Regions from separate parts of the Lysinibacillus sp. NPDC056232 genome, predicted to be linked through region 3. Evidence: riboswitches for the same ligand, from Rfam matches in the RefSeq annotation. Region 3 holds a riboswitch; each other region holds the start of a gene.
The links. A riboswitch is a leader RNA that binds a small molecule or an ion and turns the genes downstream of it on or off. The one in region 3 is predicted to bind S-adenosylmethionine.

Region 1 (6,940 bases), on a different contig from region 3:
CTACTAACTCACCATTGTTATCAAACGTATACATCGTGTTGTAAAATTTATCGCCCTTCTTCGTTGAAACAGAGCCACCAACAATATGTACGCCAAGCTCTTTCGCTAAACCTGATAAAAATGCTTTCGAACGTTCTCCATCCACATCTGCAAGCTCTGGTAATTTTTCAAGTGCATAGCCTGAATTCCACATTTCCGGTAGTACAATAATTTCTGCACCTTGTTTTGCCGCTTCACGAATTTTGTCCTCAGCGCGAGCAAAATTTTCTTCTACTTTGCCAAAGCCTACGTTTAATTGAATACAACCGATTTTCATTGTTATTCCTCCTCTAGACAATTAGTAAAAAAAGTAATACCTTTTAGATTTAATGTACAAACAACTTTCAACACTTACAAAAGCGTTTGTTTCACTGCATTTATGCTTTTGTGAATTTCATTATACTACATTTAAAAGTAGTCTAATTTAGATTTCTTCAGTCGCTTGGTCACTTTTGGGTCTCCTGAAGTCGCCTATTTTTCACTGTGGACCATCCATAAAAAGGTGGTCTTTCTTCTAATAAAAACAACAATTAAGACCACCCATCATGGAGTGGCCTTTTCATGATATATTCAACCAAAGTTCTCGTTAGTTCAAGAAGACTATTAATTAGTAGTTTTCATTTATGTCATAAATATTCTAGACTGGTTTTAGGTATAATAGATTGGGTACTAGTTTTAATCTTAGATATGATTTGCTCTCTTGGACCATTTAACCACTCAGAATTACTATAAAATTTTCGTTGTGAGTTCTCCAAATGTTTACTATTTTCATATTCCCTTATTAAATAATACGAATCAGGGTTATGTAAAGATTGACCATAACTAATAACTTTCATTTTTTCTTTTTCGTGAAGAGGAATACTTTGTTCTACCATTATTTTGTGAAATTCATTTCCAGTACCTTCTTCTAATTTGTATAATAAAATTTCTAATATGGCTTCCGTATTCATAATCTACCTTCCCCTTTTTTAAAAAATATAAGTGGATAAAATCCATTTCAAGAAAAAGTCTATGCGGTCATTTGATCAACGCCTTATTCACTTCTATCACATGATTACACCATACTTTCCTTAATGTGTTTTTTTATAAATTATCAAACTATATTACAAAACTACATCTGTGTACGACCAACACTTTCCTTAAGCCGGTTATAAAACGGTACTGGTCGTTCTCTATTCGCTGTTTCTTTTATATGATGGCTATAGACATTTAGTAAAAAAAGTAATACTATTTGCTTCATATCTTTAATAATTATTATATTCTGAAAAAGGTGAACATGGATGGAATTCTCAAAAAAACTACAGCAACTTCCAACTCAATTTTTTGCAGCACTTGTGCAAAAAGTAAACACTGCTCTAGCTGAAGGGCGTGATGTTATTAATCTTGGTCAAGGTAATCCTGACCAACCCACTCCTTCACACATTATTAAAGCATTACAGGAGGCAGCAGAAAATCCTCAAAATCATAAATACTCTCCATTTCGTGGCATAGCAGAATTACGCCAAGCAGCAGCAAACTTCTACAAACGTGAATACAATGTTGACATTGATCCTGAAACAGAAGTAGCTATTCTCGGTGGTACGAAAATCGGTCTTGTTGAGTTACCGTTAGCCGTTTTAAACCCCGGGGATACAATGCTGTTACCCGATCCAGGGTATCCAGATTACTTATCTGGTGTCGTATTAGGCGATGTTAATTTTGAAGTCATGCCGCTTTTTGCAGAAAATAATTTCCTGCCCGATTATAATGCTTTATCCGATGAAGTAAAAGAAATGGCGAAGCTGCTTTACTTGAATTACCCGAATAACCCAACTGGTGGTACTGCAACACTTGAATTTTTTGAGGAAACAGTACGCTTTGCAAAAGAGCACAACATTATCGTAGCACATGATTTTGCCTATGGGGCGATTGGATTTGACGGCAATAAACCTATCAGTTTCCTGCAAGCTGACGGTGCAAAAGATGTCGGTATCGAAATGTATACATTATCCAAAACGTATAATATGGCAGGCTGGCGCATTGGTTTTGCAGTTGGTAACCCTGATATTGTTGCAGCCATTAACCTTATTCAAGATCATCTATTTTGTAGTCAATTCCCCGCTGTGCAACAAGCAGCAGCGGTTGCCCTTACAGCATCTCAGGATTGCGCGGATGAGCTAAGAGCGACTTATGAGCGGCGACGAAATATTCTTATCGAAGAAGCACAGCGAATTGGTTGGCACGTAACCGCACCGAAGGGTTCTTTCTTTGCATGGCTCCCTGTTCCATTAGGTTATACGAGCGAGCAGTTTGCTGATGTATTGCTCGACAAAGCTGATATCGCAGTAGCGGCAGGTAATGGCTTTGGTGAATATGGCGAAGGCTATGTGCGGGTCGGTTTACTTGTTAGTGAAGAACGCTTACGTGAAGCAATCAGTAGAGTTGAAAAATTAAACCTATTTAGCTCATGAACATATCCCCATACCTAAGTAGACTCTATCGAAAAACTGTTCCATTAGCTCAAACTTGCTATAAGAACAGTTTTTCATTTCCTATCTTTTTTAGTTGCCCTACCCCTTCTTCTAGCGGACTCTTTTTCGACTAAATAGTATAGCAAAATAAAATATTTTAAAAATTCAATTGACTTACTATATCCTATAATCTATATTAGGTATATCGGATTTACAAAAAAATAATATAAATCTCTTATCAAGAGTAGCTGAGGGACTGGCCCTATGAAGCTCGGCAACCTCCTTTTTTTAAGGAAGGTGCTAAATCCTGCAAACGATCATCGTTTGATAGATAAGAGAGGACGTTTTTTCATGAGCCTCTCTTAGTTTATAAGAGAGTTTTTTTTATTTTTAACTACCGATAAAACAACTTTGGAGGTATGTCTCATGAAAAAGAAAAACAAATTTTTATTAGGTTTAGCAAGTCTCACATTAGTAGCAGCATTAGTAGGCTGCGGTACTAAAGAAGATAAAGGTAGTCAAGGTAAGGCTATTAATGAAAATAAAATTGTAGTAGGTGTGACTTCTGGTCCACACGAACAAATTGCAGAGGTTGTTGCAAAAGTTGCCAAAGAAAATGGCTTAGAGGTTGAACTAAAAACTTTCTCTGATTATGTTTTACCAAATACATCGTTAGCCGAGGGTGATCTTGATGTAAATAGTTATCAACACAAGCCATTCCTCGATGCATTTAACAAAGATCACAAAACAGATTTAGTGCCAGTAGGAAAAACAATTTTAAATCCTATGGGCATATACTCTGAGAAATATAAATCATTCGATGAGGTTCCTGATGGTGCAACATTCGGGTTACCAAATGATCCAACGAACGGGGCTCGTGCTCTATTTGTCCTTCAAGAGGCAGGCATCATTAAATTAAAAGAAGGTGCAGACTTAACAGCATCTATTCGCGATGTCGAAGAAAACAAAAGGAATTTTAAATTCATTGAATTAGAAGCTGCACAAATTCCGAAGCAGCTTAGTGAAGTAGATGTAGCAGCTATTAATACGAACTTCGCTCTTGATGCTGGCATTAATCCTAAAAAAGATTCAATCCTTTTAGAGTCTACTGACTCTCCTTATGTGAATTACATTGCAGTCCGTGCTGAAAACGAAGACGACCCAACAATCAAAAAATTCGTTGAAGCTTATCAATCTGATGAAGTACGCAAATTTATTGAAGAAGAATTCAAAGGTTCTGTTATTCCGGGCTGGTAATTGACGATTAAGGACCTTTCATACAATCGAGAATCTGCGAGACTCCTACGGAAAACTAGCAGATTCTTGCTTTATAGAAGGGCTTAGAAAGGAGATATCACAGTATGATTCAATTAGAAAATATCACAAAAGAATTTAAAACTAAAAAAGATATCGTCAAAGCAGTAGATGGTATTAACTTGCATGTCAAAAAAGGTGAAATCCATGGAGTTATTGGCTACAGTGGTGCAGGAAAAAGTACTCTTATTCGCTGTGTTAATTTATTAGAGCGTCCAACAACAGGAAAAGTATTGATCGACAATGTAGATATTACTTCCCTTTCTCTAAACGACCTTCGCAAAACACGTCAAAAAATCGGGATGATCTTCCAGCATTTTAATCTCTTGAAAACAGCGACTGTTTACAACAATATCGCGGTACCATTAAAGCTTCTAGGCTATAACGACTCTGAAGTGAAAAACCGCGTTGCAAAATATGCAGAAATTGTTGGCCTAACAGAGAAATTAGATAGCTACCCTAGCCAGCTTTCTGGGGGGCAAAAGCAACGTGTCGCTATTGCACGTGCCCTTGCTCAAGAGCCTGAGATTTTGCTCAGTGATGAAGCGACAAGTGCTCTCGATCCTGAAACAACTGACGCCATTCTTGAGCTTCTCTTGAAAATTAATCGTGAGCTGGGCATCACTATTTTACTCATTACACATGAAATGAATGTTATTCAAAAAATTTGCGATGATGTATCCGTTCTTGAATCAGGGACAGTTGTGGAATATGGCTCTGCTATAGAGCTATTTTCGAAGCCTCAGCATCCAACGACACGAAAATTTTTAAATACCATTTCTCAACGTAATTTATCGCCTTCCCTTATCGAGCAATTAAATGTTTCGGGAAGAGTTATTCGTTTAACATTCCTTGGCGAAAGTACAGGGAAACCTTTACTTGCAGAAGTGAGCAAAGTTTATGATGTACAACCAAATATTTTAACAGCCAATATCATTGAATTAAAAAACGGCATTGTCGGTAATATTGTCGTGCATCTACACGGTGAGGCATATATCGTAGAAAAAGCACTTACGTATTTTACAGAAAATGGGGTATCTGTTGAGGAATTAGGAGGCGAATTAAATGAATAGCATTCAAAGTTTCTTTGCAGACTGGTCAGATGTTATTGGAAAATCGATTATCGAAACCTTCCAAATGGTCGGGATTTCATTATTCTTTTCTATTTTAATTGGGATCCCTTTAGGGCTTTTAATCGTTTTAACTCGCCCGGGGCAATCATTTGAAAATAAATTTCTCTATCAATTTTTCAATTTATTTATTAATATGATTCGCTCGGTACCATTCATTATTTTACTATTCTTCATTTTACCGTTCACAAAGATCATCGTTGGCACAACGATTGGTGTAAAAGGTGTTATTGTGCCGCTTGTTGTTTATACAGCGCCTTATATTGCAAGACTTATGGAAACAGCACTTTTGGAAGTTGATCCAGGGGTTGTGGAAGCTTATACAGCAATGGGTATTAAACGTCGTCACATCATTTGGAATGTCTTACTACGTGAGGCTCGCCCATCCATTATTTTAGGCTTAACAATTGCCACAATCGGTCTGATTGGAGCAACAGCAATGGCAGGTATGGTTGGTGCTGGCGGTTTAGGTGATCTTGCATATCGTTACGGTCATTTACGCTATGAGGTCGATGTGATGTATGCGACAGTGTTTATCTTAATCATCCTTGTTCAGATTATTCAATCAATAGGTAATCGCTTCGCTGCGAAACTAAAGAAAGATTAATAGGAGGATTACGATGACAAAGACGACACACAGCGATCTACTGTTAAAAAATATAAATGCACAAGCCCCCTTCCCTATTTGCTTTGCAGATTTAGAAAAGGCAGTCGCAGAAAAAATGGAAGCTGGTCCGTTTGGCTATATCCGTTCAGGTGCTGGGGGTGAGCAAACATTACGAAATAACCGCGCAGCCTTTGAAAAATACTCTATTATTCCACGCTTTTTACAGGATGTTTCAAGTATTGATACATCGATTGAGCTGTTCGGAAAAGTACATCCAACGCCATTCTTATTTGCTCCTGTTGGCATGAACAAAATGGCGCATGACGAAGGTGAGCTTGCCGTGGCACGTGCAGCGGATCAGTTAAAAATTCCTTATATTCAAAGTACAGTTTCAAGCTATGCACTTGAGGATGTGGCACAAACAGCTCCCACTGCTACTAAATGGTTTCAATTATATTGGTCAACAAATGAGGAAATTGCCTATAGTATGGCCGCTCGAGCCGAGGCTGCTGGTTTTGAGGCTATTGTTTTAACTGTAGATACAGTCATGCTTGGCTGGCGTGAAGAAGATGTTCGCAATCAGTTTTCGCCATTAAAGCTTGGATATGCACGAGGAAACTATATGAATGACCCCGTTTTTACCGCTTCCTTACCAGATGATTCATTTGAGTCATATGTACAGGGCGTGTTGCAAAATATTTTCCACCCGACATTAAATTGGGAAAATGTACGTGAATTAAAGCGCCGTTCTAATCTCCCTATTTTACTGAAGGGGATCTTACATCCTGAAGACGCAAAACTAGCTATAGAAAACGGCATTGACGGTATTATCGTATCAAACCATGGTGGTCGCCAACTGGATGGCGTAATTGGTTCACTTGATGCTCTTCCTGACATTGTGAAAGCTGTAAAAGGACGAATTCCTGTTATTTTAGATAGCGGTGTGTATCGTGGTATGGATGCTCTTAAGGCACTCGCTTTAGGAGCAGATGCTGTTGCCATTGGTCGTCCCTTCCTCTACGGACTTGCATTAGAAGGACAGCAAGGAGTCGAAAAAGTAATGACGAATTTATATGATGAATTAAAAGTCTCTATCGCTTTAGCGGGGGCAATATCTATAAAGGGACTACGTGATATCACATTGGTGAAAGAAGATGGAGTCGATAGTAAATGAAACAAGTAGTTAGAACCAAAACATTTGTAGCTGACGCTTTGCTTTCGCTACATAAAACATTTGTAGCTGACGCTTTGCTTTCGCTACCAAAACATTTACTGAAAGAAGTAAAAAATGATATCGCTGTTATTTGAGTAAGAGCAGCTTTAAAAACATTTCTTAGAAACAAATACAAAAAGACCAGGATCTCAGCAATAAAGTGAGCCCTGGTCTTTTCGCGAAAGTG
Region 2 (6,940 bases), on a different contig from region 3:
AGATTGTGACGAGAGCAATAATCATGGCAGAGCTAACGGGATAGGATACTGCTTCTGTAACCCAAAGGATGACCGCGAAAGCTAAGATAGCCAAAGCCCGTTGTCCTGCTATAGGTAAATCGCCGCTGTTAGGTAAAAAAGTTATGACGATTAGTGATGCGAATGCTAATGCAATCCAGAGTGGCTTCAAATTACGTTTCGGTTTTGCTTGTTCAGAAGTAGACATACTTTCTCACCCTTTCTAGTATTTTCTATAACATCGACTAGTAGAATGCTTTATTAAGAAAGTAATTTGTCTATTTATTGTAAAAAAAACTAGTGTGTGAAATGCTCTCTATTTATAGCGATAATGGGCAGTTACGAGAAAATACGCGGTCATAGAAAAGACAATAATATCCAAAATATATTATTTTTTCTTTTTAAATGCTGAAGTAACTTTAGGCTCAGTTCCTAGCATCAATCGTTTAATATTTTCGATATGCAAAATGATGGCTATACCAAAAAGAAGTAGGGCTATAATCGTTGGGTATATTCCAGGAATCCATAAATATGTGGCTATACAAAAAACGAGATAAAATACAAGTACACCGATAATTAAATAGTTCGTCAGGAAAGATAAAATAACAAATAAAATGAGTGCAAATAAGCCGATTTTCCAATCAATCGCAAGTAATATTCCTATGATTGAAGCGGTACCTTTGCCACCGTTGAAGCCCATATAAAATGGGAAATTATGACCAAGAATGACACCGGTAGCTACGATATAGGTAAAGAGCCAAACGTGTATTTCTGTTAATTGTGTTAGATCTGCGAGGTAGGCATGTGCACCGATAATAGCGGCAACGCCTTTACCGATGTCGATAAGTGCAACTAATACGCCGTATTTCCATCCAAGGGAGAGTGTTGCGTTAGAGGCACCTGCATTGCCATATCCAGTCTTTTTTAAATCTACCCCAGATAAAAATTGAGCAACTTTAGAGCCGTGAACACAGCCAATTAAATAACCAACAAGAAGAAAAATAATAACGGCTTTTATCATAAAAGTCCTCCTTTCTAAATAATAAGCTCATGACCAAAATGTGTGGTTGATTTCCGTTCCGACTGGGCGCTTTGTTGCTGCCACTTCGCTTTCGCACAGATAAAACATTTGCCGCTGACGCTTCGCTTTCGCGCAGAGCAGAGCTTCCTGGGGGCGTCCGATGAGCCGCTTTTGTTGCTGTCGCTTCGCTTTCGCACAGAAAACATCCGCTGCGCTCCAGGGTCTCGGGCCAACAGATGTTTTTTGCGCGAAAGCGTAGTGCAACGAAGCGACAGCAACAGCACCGATGTTGGTCACGAAGGCGTTATCACAGGACGTGATGGTTTTAGCCTTCGTTCCTCTATTGCTGATCCCCAAGGAGTCGCCCAGTCTCCACTACAATCAACTTATAAAAAGGGCGTACATTTTAACAAATTTCACCCCGAAACTTTTAGTGATGAGCTATGTAACACTAAAATAATGTATGCGTTCGTATTACGTAAAAAAGCAGACAGAAGTTTCGGAAAAAATAAAATTTTAGTGTTGACAGAGAAAAAGTCTATGTTTATACTTTGTAACAACGATGGAAATTGAATCTCATACTCTTATCAAGAGCGGCGGAGGGATAGGCCCTATGATGCCCAGCAACCAGTAAGTGACGAACTTGCTAAGGTGCTAATTCCTACAGATTCTTACTTGGATCTGGCAGATAAGGGGAGGAAAACTTGCAACCGCAACCCTCTTCTTAGCTGAAGAGGGTTTTTGTTTTCTACTGAAAAAATCCTCCTCATCTCCGGTACCATCGTAAAAAAAATAACCATTTGGAGGTATACAATGACAAATTTTAAACCAGAAACATTGCTGTTACACGGTGGCCAAGAGCCAGACCCGGTAACAGGATCTCGTACAGTACCCGTATATCGCTCAACGGCATTCGTTTTTAAAGACACTGCTCATGCGCAACGTCTTTTTGCCTTAGAGGAAGCCGGCAATATTTACACAAGAATTACAAACCCAACTGTAGATGTTTTTGAAAAACGCGTCGCTTTATTAGAAGGCGGTACAGCAGCGGTAGCACTTTCATCTGGTGCAGCAGCTATTGCATTTTCAATTTTAAATCTTGCTGGGGCAGGGGATGAAATTGTTGCAGGTAGCTCTTTATACGGAGGTACTTATAATTTATTGGCCAACACACTACCAAACTACGGTATTAAAACAATTTTTGTAGACGAAACAAATCCGGAAAATTTCCGATCAGCTATTACGGATAAAACAAAAGCGGTGTTCGCTGAAATTTACGGTAACCCAAGTTTAAAAGTGCTAGACATTGAAGCAGTAGCGAATATAGCACATGAAAACGGCTTGCCATTAATTATTGATAGCACATTTGCTTCACCGTATGGCTCTACACCAATTGACTTCGGTGCAGATATCGTAGTTCATTCCGCAACAAAATGGATTGGCGGCCACGGTACAACTTTAGGTGGCGTTGTAGTAGATGCAGGGAAGTTTGATTGGACTCGTGGACGTTTCCCAGGCTTTACTGAGCCAGATGCTTCTTATCACGGTTTGCGTTATGGTATAGACACAGCATCGGCTGCATTTGCCACAAAACTGCGAGTGCAATTACTACGCGACTTTGGACCAACATTAAGTGCAGACGCAGCATTTAATTTATTACAAGGTTTAGAAACGCTTCATTTGCGTATTCCTAAACATAATGAAAATGCATTAGCGGTAGCTGAATATTTACGAAACCACCCATCTGTGGAATATGTAAATTACAATGGCTTAGAAGATTTCCCTACCCATGAGTTAGCTAAAAAATATTTGAGAAATGGCTTCGGTTCAGTGCTTACATTTGGTATTAAAGGTGGACGTGAAGCAGGGCGTAAATTAATCGATAGTGTGAAATTATTCTCGCACGTAGCAAATGTAGGGGATGCTAAATCATTAATTATCCATCCAGCATCTACTACACATCAACAACTATCAGCTGAGGAGCTAATCCAAACTGGCGTAACCGAGTCGCTCATTCGCTTATCCATCGGTTTAGAGGCAGTAGAGGACATTATTGCAGATTTAGAACAAGCTATTAAACAAGTAACAGCTTCACAACAACAAGTAGAAGCTTAATAAATAAAAGACATTGGCTAATGTTGTAGCGTTTACGTATTTTCTCATTCGATAGGCCTCATTTGGTAATGCGTAAATCGTTGCTGCATCATCCGCTTGCCTCATTTGGTGAGGGTAACTGAATCTCTTTAAAAATAATACCTAGTAATTTTATAAGTATTGTTGACTCACTTAATTCCTTGCTTTATACTAGGAAATAAGAAAAGCGTTCGACATTTAGTTTTCATAAGTGCTCCCCCACTTTTGAATATATGAAGGGGAGTAGTTGCTCAGCCAGTAGCTACTCCTATCTACCAAAACTGATGATAAAGGAGTGTTTTAAATGGGAAATGTGTATAGTGCGCAAAACATTGCATCTTATCTTATTTATGAGTTAAATGAAGGTCATGTGTTTGTGAACAACATGTCCATTCAAAACATACTTGCATCAGTTGAGAGTACATGGCAAGAGATCTTTGGACATTCAGCTTTTAAGGAAATTGTTTATGTCAAAGAGGAAGGCTATACAGTAAAAGAAGTTTTTGAAGCTTATGAAGGCTATGGAGCAAGTCATATTCCTCTACCTGCGACAGAGTATTACTTAAAATACGGAACGTTCCAATTAGTTGAACGTACGTATGCAATACCAAATTTTACGCTAGAGGAAATAAGACTGGTGCAACAAGCTCTAACACAATATCGTTATAAATGGCTAGCCAAAGCTAGTTAATTATCCCTCATAAATTTGTGCTCATTCTCTGCTGCTACAGGGAATGAGCTTTTTAATTAGATGTTGGAAGATATACTGGCATAATTGAAAAAAAATTATTGATATATTTCAAAAGAACAATTTTTATGAATGTATTTACATACATATATATAATAGAAGAAAGGTTTTTATTTCTTTAATAAGAATCGTCGTCAATATTTGTTCAATTATTATAGATCAAGTGAAAAATCATATAATAAAGGAATGAAAACGATTTCCTTTGCACTTCTAGAGGAAACAAATGTCCATCCTAGAAAGATTTTTCTTGTGCAATGTATGTATTTGCGTTACAATTTTCTTTAAGTTGAATTTCGAATTATTTGAATTTGTGTGTTTCACAAACTTTGTATCTTCAGTCAGAATTTTTTTGTAGGGAACGTGAAACACCATGACTAAATATCTGTCTGAAAACGAAGTGTTAAACAAGGCAAACTGACCTGCTTTGTAAAGTCGGCGAACAATTCAAAATCTGTACGAATTAAGCTGAGACGAAATATAATGAAACTGCGGAATGTAAGTTGGAGGGAATAACAGAAATGGCAACTATAAAGGCAGCTATATTAGGATTTGGAACGGTAGGTCAAGGAATTTACCATATATTAAACGAAAAGCGTGAAGAGCTTAAAAATAAATTAGGAATCGAGCTAGAAGTAGCAAAAATTTTAGTTACAGACGCCAGCCGTGAACGTGTACCAGGGACAGCACATTTAATGACAACTAGTATGGATGAAGTCTTAGCGGAACCAGGTATGCAGGTTGTTTTTGAGGCGATCGTCAACGAGGAGCCAGCATTTACTTATTTAAAGCGCGCTGTTGAACATAAATGTCATGTCATCACAGCTAACAAAGTAATGTTTGCAAAACGAGGCTTGGAGCTACAGGATCTTGCAAAAGCAAACGGTGTTTTTGTAGGCTTTGAGGCAACGACTGCTGGCGGTGTACCAGTTATTAAAACGATGAAAAACATCTTGCTTGTCAATGATGTTAGTCGTATTCAGGGTGTTTTAAATGGGACATCCAACTATATTTTAACGAAAATGCGTTCACAGGGCTGGTCGTTCGACACTGCATTAAAAGAGGCGCAAAATTTAGGTTATGCGGAGGCAGATCCATATAATGATATATCCGGACAGGACGCCTTCAAAAAATTAATGATTTTAAGTGCTTTGGCATTTGGTGAACAACCAGACTGGTCTGAGGTCGAAGTAGTCGGAATTGATAGCATTTCGGCAGAGCAAGTAAAAGAAGCGTGTGAAAAAGGCTTGCGTTATCGCCATGTAGCTGAGGTTGAGAAGCTAGCAGATGGTAAAGTGGTCGCGAAGGTTGGGCCGCAATTAGTTGATAAAGAACACCCACTTTATCCAGTTGATGACGTCAATAATGCTGTGGCATTGGATACTAATTATATTGGCACATTAACGCTAATTGGACCTGGGGCAGGTATGTATCCGACAGCTAGTGTTATGGTTGAGGATTATGCGGAAATTATCGGTAAGCGGGCTGGATTTGTCGTAACAATATAATAGATGCCTATCATTCAACAATGTTCAACTTGTTTGAATGATAGGCATTTTTTTTAATCCTCATCTTTAACATCAATATCCTCTGGAATAGGTGTATTCCGCCAAATTTCAATTTCCTCTTTAATACGATCTAATTGCTCAAAATAAGTGCTGAACTGCCCGCTATTAATCAGTATTTGATCCCCGTCGTATACTGAACGAATACGGCCCTCGTAAACTAGGCGAAGTATTTGATCCTCTGGCATACCAAGTTCGAGGGCTGTTTCTTCAATTGTTTTATACATAAATTTCGCTCCTTTTGTTGTTTTTATTATAACCTCCCTTTAATAGAAAGCCTACTATGGGTTAATAAATGAAAGAAAAAGGAAAATGGTAATTGTTTACTTTTTGATAAATCTGTATTATTAATGTTAATGGGTTGTGGGGGACTATTATTAGCACTGCCCATTTTTCTACTTCGAGCATTGCTTTAGTCCGATGTCTTTTTTTCTAATTAATTCGTCTAACAGGTACAACTATTTGAACGATTGATAGCATCCCTGTCTTTTTTTTGTTTAGAAGGGATACTATGTTATTGACATTAGAAGGATGTAAAACGCTTTGAGGACAAGTCATACAATACAATTTTTAGATTAGGAACATGTAAGATTAATTTATTATATTTATTGCTGTTTTGCTAATTGCTAATTTACATATGCCCTGTATATAAGTTGATCTTCGTTACGACTGGGCGACTTCTCGGGGATCAGCGATAGAGGAACGAAGACTAAAACCATCACATCCAGTGATAACGCCTTCGTGACCAACATCGGTGCCGCTGCCGCTTCGCTTTCACGCAAAAAAAACATCTGTTGGCCCGAGAACCTGCAGCGAAGCGGATGTTTCTGTGCGAAAGCGTAGTGCTAACGCAGCGTCAGCAGCACGATGTTGGTCACTCAGTCATTGCCACAGGACGTGGCGTTCTTAGACTGAGCACCTTTATGTCAGCGGATGTTTGGACACCCGCTGACAGAAGTTAAAACCTTAAGAAATTCTTCATTTTTATAATAACTGGTTTTTAAGATTTAAAAGGTACACTATTAATTGAGAGCGAGGTGTATATCATGACGAAACTAACAGTTCTTGTAACAGACGATGATCAAGATATTCGTGATGGTATTGAAATCTATTTAAAGAATGAAGGCTACAATGTCATAAAAGCTGCTGACGGCTTAGAGGCACTCGAAAAATTAGAAACCAATGAAGTACATTTAATTATTTTAGATATTATGATGCCAAATATGGATGGAATAACAGCGACGTTTAAAATTAGAGAAGAGCTCAATATTCCAATTATTATGCTTAGTGCAAAGGCGGAGGATGGCGACAAAATTCATGGTCTATCTGTAGGTGCAGATGATTACGTTACAAAGCCTTTTCATCCGTTAGAGCTATTGGCTCGGGTGAAATCGCAGCTGCGACGTTATGTACAACTTGGGACGTACAATGAAGGCGCAGCGAAGGTGGAAATCGACG
Region 3 (6,940 bases):
ATATTCAATTTTCTTTTCTAATCGAGAGACAGCGCGATCGAGCACACGTACGTTAGGATTAAAGGCAGCCGCCACAGAGAAATTCGCCTTTTTACGAAGTGGTTTCCCTGAAAACGATACACCTTCATTTAACTGTTTTATTAATTGAATGAGCTCCATTGAAGAGACGTCATAAACGCTAGTAGCCCCTGGGAAATCACCTACCTTTGTCGGATCTCCAGTCACTGCTAAAATATCATGAATTCCTAGTGCATTTAATCCCATTAAATGTGATTGAAGACCAATTAAATTACGATCTCGGCATGTTATATGGGTTAACGGGCGTACCCCATGCGTTTCTTTCAGTAAGGCTCCCATTGCGACATTACTAATCCTTGGTGAAGCAAGTGAATTATCTGCCATCATGACTACATCCGCGCCAGCCTCATATAATTTTTTTGCCCCTTCAATAAAGCCTTCGATTTCTAAATGTCTTGGTGTATCTAACTCTACAATAATCGAGCGTTCACGCTTTACTTTTACATGTAATGGCTCATAATTTGCTGGCTCTGCCTCACGGACAACCTCTACTTTTTCTGGCTTTGCATACTTTTTCTCGACCGGGGATAGCTCCTCTAAGTATTTTTTCGCTGCAGCAATATGCTTTGGTGTCGTACCACAGCAGCCACCAATTAAACGTACCCCCTGATCACGAAGCTCTACAGCTGCTCGACCAAAATAATCTGCCTCCGACTCATATACGACACGGCCATCCTCCAAATCAAGGAGAGAGGCGTTCGGATATGCTGACATAAATGCCTTTTTAGGAAGCTCTACTCCTTCGAATGCTTGTATAGTATGGTGAGGACCTAAGCGACAGTTAACACCAACGATATCAGCACCTAGCGCTTCAAGTTTATGTAAGGCGTTATTTAAGCTCATTCCATTTTGCAAAATTCCGGGTTCGTGCATAGAAACTTGAGCAATAATCGGTAATTTCGTTTTAGCTCGTAGCATTGTTAAAGTCGCTGTTAGCTCTTCAAAATCATAATACGTTTCAAGTAAAAGACCATCTGGATTTCCAGCAAGTAAAACAGTTGCCTGCTCATCAACTGTTGCTAAAATTCCCTCTAACGTTGCGTCACTTTTACGAATACCACGGATTCCCCCAATAGTACCTAAGACAAATTGTCCACCATCTGCCGCTGCTCGTTTTGCAATCGTTATAGCAGCTTCATTAAACTGCTGCACACGAGATTCTAATCCATAACGGGCTAATTTTATGGCATTAGCTCCGTAAGTGTTCGTTTGAATAATATCTGCACCAGCTGCTATATATTCTCTATGAATCTTTTCAATTAATTCAGGTCTCTGTACATTCATTTCCTCATGGCAGTACTCCAAGCCATAGCCATATAAAACTGTACCAATTGCACCATCTGCTGTAAGAACATGCGTTTTTAACCTTTCAAGCAATCCCATAAAACTAGCCTCTCTTCCCTTTTCTTTAAAATAAAAAAAGCCTTCTTTCATAAAAAAAGAAGGCTTTTACGTCGTTTCGTAATTGTTTTTCCTTCTCATCTTCGACACAACGGTCTTCTGGATTTAGCACCTGACAATAAGTTGGTTGCTGAAGCTTCATAGGGCCAGTCCCTCAGCTTCTCTTGATAAGAATGTAGTATGAATTTTTTAAATAATTAAAAGAATCATATCGTTTACGAACGATTGAGTCAAGACTATTTCACAGAACAGAGGATAATTTTTACGAAAAACATTGTATTTTGATTTAATTCAGACAATTACGATAGTTTTCCAGCAAGTTCCTCACCAATTTTTTTACCATTTTGAATACATGCACCTATGCCTACTCCAAAATAAGAGCATCCCGCTATTGATAAATTTGGATAGTTTTCCTCAAGCTCTTGTACAAGACCTTGCAACGCTTCACGATGTGCCAAGTCGTACTTCGGCATTTGGTCAATCCATTTTGTCACGTCAACAATAGTTGGCGTTTCCTCAATCCCCAAGCTTTTTCTTACATCCTCTAGGGCAACAGTTGCTAACTCTTCATCTGTCATCACACGTAATCTCTCATACTCAGGGTTAATGCTCTTATAAAAAAGTCGTACAAGTAATTTTCCTTCTGCTGAGGTGTGTTTCCACTTGCGACTTGTCCACGTTGCTGCATTACAAATAACATCCGAATTATGTGACACAATATAGCCTGTTCCATCTGCTGGTAATCTATTATCGGGTACATCAAATCCTAAGTAAATCGTAATGGCGGATGCAGTATTGAATCGTTCAAAATAGCAGTTCAAAGATTCATCCTGCAATAAACTTTGTACCGCTTCATTTGGCAGTGCCATTACAACATGATTTGCTTCAATCATTTTTCCGTTTGCTAATGTAACAGTGTATTGATTCTCCTGCTTTTTAACACTTGTAGTGGCAATCCCTTTTATAATTTCTACATCCGTTAATGTTTCTTCAAGTCGATCTATTAGTGAAGATAACCCATTTCTAAATGAAATAAATTTCTTATTGGCGGCTTTCACAAATTGTTCCCTGTTTGCATCGAAACCTTTAATAATACTACCGTAATCGTTTTTGTAATCGATTAAATACGGTAAAGTGGAAGCAATGGAAAGCTGATTTAAATCTCCTGAATATACACCTGCAAGTACGGGCGCTATTTGGTTTTGAACAAGCTCCTCACCTAAATAGTATGTTAAAAATTCCCCGATAGAGCTTTCTTTTGTAAACACTTCATTTGGCATGGTTAAATCTTTTAATGCTTCTTTTTTACCTTTCGCTGATACAAGCGTGCTTTCCTCAAGAGATTGTAAGCTCATAGGAATACCGAACGTTGAGTCTGCAGGGATGGCATGTAACTCATTATTCATGTATATATACGAAATACCCGTTTCGTTATACACAAGATTTTGTTCAAAATTAAGTTCTTTTACTAACTCCATGACACCTTTATGACGCGCTACAATAGAATCTGCTCCTGTTTCCATAATGAAGCCTTGTTCATATGCAGAGTGAAGCTTGCCACCAAGGTATGTATTCTTTTCAACGAGTACAAGCTTTACATTTAAGTTTTTCTCCTGAACTTGGCGTTGTAGATAATGCATCGTACACAATCCCGTAATTCCGCCACCTAATACAACAACTGTTTTCATATTAACCGCCCCTATTTTTAGTTCTTTATTTCAGTATAAACTTTTTTTATCAAAAATTACGTTAAACCCTTTACAAATTTAGCAAAAATGGAGCTATCCAGGCATTGGATAGCTCCATTTTTTTCTATGTTCAGTTAGCATATATTAAATTTAACAGCACATATTCGATACCTAGCTGATATTATATATTAAGAGTTGATATAGTGTTATTTATACACTACAATGTGAAGCACCTTATTGTCTTTGTCTCTTGCTTCTCACTTCACTAATTTAAATTTTGTGCAAAGCTAGCTAGTTCTTCAGCAGAATTTTTTACTTCATTAAAGGCAATACCTAATTCACTTAGTACTTCTACTATTGCTTGTACTTCTTTTTCCATCTGACCATTTTGTTCTTTGGCTTCGGTCATAGCTTCCAATATGTTAGTAAATTGTCCTTCCGTTTGAACCATATTTTCCTCACCGGAAGCTACCTCTTCTTGAATATTACTTAGCGAATGAACAAGATTAACTGTCCGCTCATTCGTTTTATGTAGTAACGTGGCAACCGATGTGACAGATTCCTTTGTTTGAATCGATAGTTTTCTCACTTCATCTGCAACAACACTAAAGCCTTTACCCGCTTCTCCAGCACGAGCCGCTTCTATTGCCGCATTTAAAGCCAACAAGTTCGTTTGATTAGCAATATTTGTCACAACATTCATAATCGATTCCATTTCTTTTGACATATCTGCCAACTGTGTAATATTTTCCGCTATATCGTCAAGTGAGTAAATAATATTACTCATATTTTGCGATTGGTTCTTTAATTGTTCACGACCTTCTAATGCCTGACTCTCAGCCATAGTCGACACTTGAAGTGATTTTTTTGCTAGTTGTTTAATTTCATCTGATTGTTCACTTAAGCGATGAAACGAGTTGTTCGTTTCTTGTGATATTGTGGCAAGACATTCCGAAGACTCTACAATCTTTTTCTCTATTACTTCTTTTCTACGTTCTATTTTTTCATGAAGTTGATCAATGGTATGTTCAAACGCCTCTAAAACTAACTGTTGCTCAAAATTAGATATTTTTGAGATAGCCCTAATTGTATTGAGTTGATCCATTGGATGATGAACATGTTCTTCAACTAAGTCAATAAATGATGCTGTTAAATCTTGAAAAGCACAAATATACCATTGTGTTTTAAGCCCGATATGGACATGTACTTTAGCAATTTTAACGCGCCTTTGATAAAAATCATCATCAATCGTACCATTAAACATTTCAATAATATGACGTCGTAAAGTAATTTTCAGCCTCTCTACAGAACTATGTTTATTAATAATATCTACTAGAGTACGTTCAGTTACAATCATTTCATAAAATCGATTAACTATGTTATCAATATTGCCTTCTACAAAAGGTTGAAAGGCTTTTAAATATTGTAAATCCCGTTTTGTCAATTTAAGCAAATCAATTTGCTTTTTTATTAAATGGCGATTCGTTATATCCATTTTTACAATGTATTGCTCTAAATCTAACGCCGTTGTCTTTCTCTGTTTTTGAAAAATCACACATTTACCCTCTTTCATGCCGTGTACTTTTAAAAGCTGAGAAAAATTTAATTCCATTCACCAATAATATAAAAAAAGCATCACCATAACGTAGAGTTGATTTCCATTCCCTCTGGACGCATCCTGAAGAATTGTCATCCCTAACTTTTAGTGAGAACCCCCTCAGGATATTAAATCCATATACATTACTTATGACTCTTTCTTCTGTTACGGGTTATAATCAACTGAAAATGGTAACCTTATAATTAGCTATTGCTACTAACTACCTTTCAAAATCCCTCATATACATTATACATTTTATAAATAGCTGTCAATTTTCACATATGCATTTTTTACCATAAATTGAACGAAAAGTACCTATTACCTTTCTTATTAATCAAAGCAGAAAAAAAGCTACCACAATACTTTTGGGTAGCCAATTGTCATCATCTCTGTTTTTTTTTGCTTATTTTTTCCTTGTTTTAGTTTGAGGTAATACCACTTTATTATATTGATATTTTTACAACTAGTTACACCTGATAAGATATACCTAATAAATACCCCAAAACAAAACTTAATACCTATATACAAAAAGGTGATAATTGAATCTAAAAACCTATTATTTTTTAATAAAAAATACTTAGATTCCTTTCAATTGTTCCAGTAAAATTGCAGCCTCTTCCACTCCAGCATCTGCTGCAAGTCCATACCATTTTATAGCCTCTTTAATATTTCTAGTTATTCCTTCCCCTTTATTGTATATGTGCCCTAGTTGTAATTTTGCTTCCGAATCACCTTGAAGGGCGGCCTGTTTAAACCAATGAATTCCTTTTTCAATATTCCGTATACCCGTTAACCCTTGACTCCAAATAAAGCCCAAATCATAAAAGGCATCGACATGATATTGCTTTGCTGCTCTTTCATACCAATATAATCCACGGTTCACATCTTTAGGTTGCCCTAACCGACCCTCTAGATAGATCCCTCCAAGCCTATACTGTGCCTCAACATAGCCTACTTCAGCAGATTTTTTATAATAGCTACATGCTTGCTCCTCGTCTTTGTCGACTCCTAGTCCCTGCTCGTAAATTATTCCGAGTGTAAACATGGCCTCAGCCACACCTTGTTGTGCGGCAAAGTCGAACCACTTCTTCGCAAGTACCAAATTTTCTGGTACTCCCTCTCCGTTAAAATACATATCCGCCAAATTATTCGCGGCATCTGGATGCCCTTGCTTTGCTGCAGCCTCATACAACGAAAAAGCCTTATTATAGCTTTCTTGTACGCCTATACCTTCAAAATAAAAATTACCAAGTGCATATTGTGCATCGGCATTACCTTGTGATGCTGCTAACTCAAACCACTTCACTGACTTTTCTGGTTGGAAGTATGAGCCGTCAATTGCACTATAATATTCACCAAGTTGAAATTGTGCATCCGCGTCCTGTTCCTCGATGGCATCTTTGTATAAATCAATGATTACCTCATGATCTAGATCTTCTTCGTCAAATGCTTCAACCTGCTCATTTTGATGAATAAAATACCATTCCAATATATCAAGTACATCATCAACAACTTCAACGCAATTAGCTAACTTCTCCAGTGAAGAAATTTGCCAAATGAAAATATAGATAGGGAGTGGAATTGCTTCACGCAATAAATCATCATATTCAGCTAAAAGCGTTAGCACATTCTCCTGTACTGACTGTGTCTGTTCTGGATGTATAATTTGTAAATGTCGTTGTTGTTTTTTTTTCAATAGTCCCTGCACAACTTGATATACTATTTTGTGCAAGGCTGCTAACTGTACTTCTTTGACTGTTATCAAATCAATGTTTTGCGCAAAACATGTATCTTGTGTTTGCGCGAGCTTTTGTAGGGATCCTATTCGCTCTTTATTTTTTTTTGCTAAAAATTGCCCATACATTCGTTTCCCTCCTCGCACACTACTATCAATTCGCCTTGGCGTAATTGCGTCAAATGCGCCTTGCCACTATTATATGGAAGACAGTTCTAAATTGGTTACACATATGCTCTCAATATTAATCCAATAAACAATGTAATAAACAAAAAGACAGTGACATGAATCCATTTATACATTTCTAATAAACCAATAAATTCACGAGTAAACGCATTAGGTACATAATAAAAGGCTGTCTTTGAACCAACACCTTGTGCATCAAGCTTCGCCTTTTTGGCATAAATACTTGCACGAAAAACGTGAAAATTATTCGTTACG

Region 1: another riboswitch for S-adenosylmethionine. It lies ahead of ACFCYJ_RS16530 (MetQ/NlpA family ABC transporter substrate-binding protein); the one in region 3 lies ahead of ACFCYJ_RS18010 (bifunctional homocysteine S-methyltransferase/methylenetetrahydrofolate reductase).
Region 2: another riboswitch for S-adenosylmethionine. It lies ahead of ACFCYJ_RS25305 (O-acetylhomoserine aminocarboxypropyltransferase/cysteine synthase family protein); the one in region 3 lies ahead of ACFCYJ_RS18010 (bifunctional homocysteine S-methyltransferase/methylenetetrahydrofolate reductase).

Annotation. Positions count from the first base shown of each region.
Region 1 is NZ_JBHJTF010000022.1:79,811-86,750, forward strand. Features, by position in the region: gene ACFCYJ_RS16515 (carbon-nitrogen family hydrolase) at 1-316, opposite strand, end outside; gene ACFCYJ_RS16520 (hypothetical protein) at 666-989, opposite strand; gene ACFCYJ_RS16525 (pyridoxal phosphate-dependent aminotransferase) at 1,320-2,489, shown strand; SAM riboswitch class I at 2,722-2,827, shown strand; gene ACFCYJ_RS16530 (MetQ/NlpA family ABC transporter substrate-binding protein) at 2,916-3,746, shown strand; gene ACFCYJ_RS16535 (methionine ABC transporter ATP-binding protein) at 3,851-4,876, shown strand; gene ACFCYJ_RS16540 (methionine ABC transporter permease) at 4,869-5,540, shown strand; gene ACFCYJ_RS16545 (alpha-hydroxy acid oxidase) at 5,554-6,714, shown strand; gene ACFCYJ_RS16550 (hypothetical protein) at 6,711-6,848, shown strand.
Region 2 is NZ_JBHJTF010000057.1:11,501-18,440, reverse strand. Features, by position in the region: gene ACFCYJ_RS25325 (DASS family sodium-coupled anion symporter) at 1-226, opposite strand, end outside; gene ACFCYJ_RS25320 (glycerol-3-phosphate acyltransferase) at 407-1,039, opposite strand; gene ACFCYJ_RS25315 (hypothetical protein) at 1,067-1,303, opposite strand; gene ACFCYJ_RS25310 (hypothetical protein) at 1,283-1,612, shown strand; SAM riboswitch class I at 1,621-1,734, shown strand; gene ACFCYJ_RS25305 (O-acetylhomoserine aminocarboxypropyltransferase/cysteine synthase family protein) at 1,853-3,154, shown strand; gene ACFCYJ_RS25300 (hypothetical protein) at 3,477-3,863, shown strand; gene ACFCYJ_RS25295 (homoserine dehydrogenase) at 4,439-5,425, shown strand; gene ACFCYJ_RS25290 (MerR family transcriptional regulator) at 5,479-5,709, opposite strand; gene ACFCYJ_RS25285 (hypothetical protein) at 6,109-6,264, opposite strand; gene ACFCYJ_RS25280 (hypothetical protein) at 6,277-6,444, shown strand; gene ACFCYJ_RS25275 (response regulator transcription factor) at 6,529-6,940, shown strand, end outside.
Region 3 is NZ_JBHJTF010000026.1:31,709-38,648, forward strand. Features, by position in the region: gene ACFCYJ_RS18010 (bifunctional homocysteine S-methyltransferase/methylenetetrahydrofolate reductase) at 1-1,461, opposite strand, end outside; SAM riboswitch class I at 1,554-1,653, opposite strand; gene ACFCYJ_RS18015 (protoporphyrinogen oxidase) at 1,779-3,167, opposite strand; gene ACFCYJ_RS18020 (protoglobin domain-containing protein) at 3,433-4,722, opposite strand; gene ACFCYJ_RS18025 (SEL1-like repeat protein) at 5,342-6,628, opposite strand; gene ACFCYJ_RS18030 (YdcF family protein) at 6,724-6,940, opposite strand, start outside.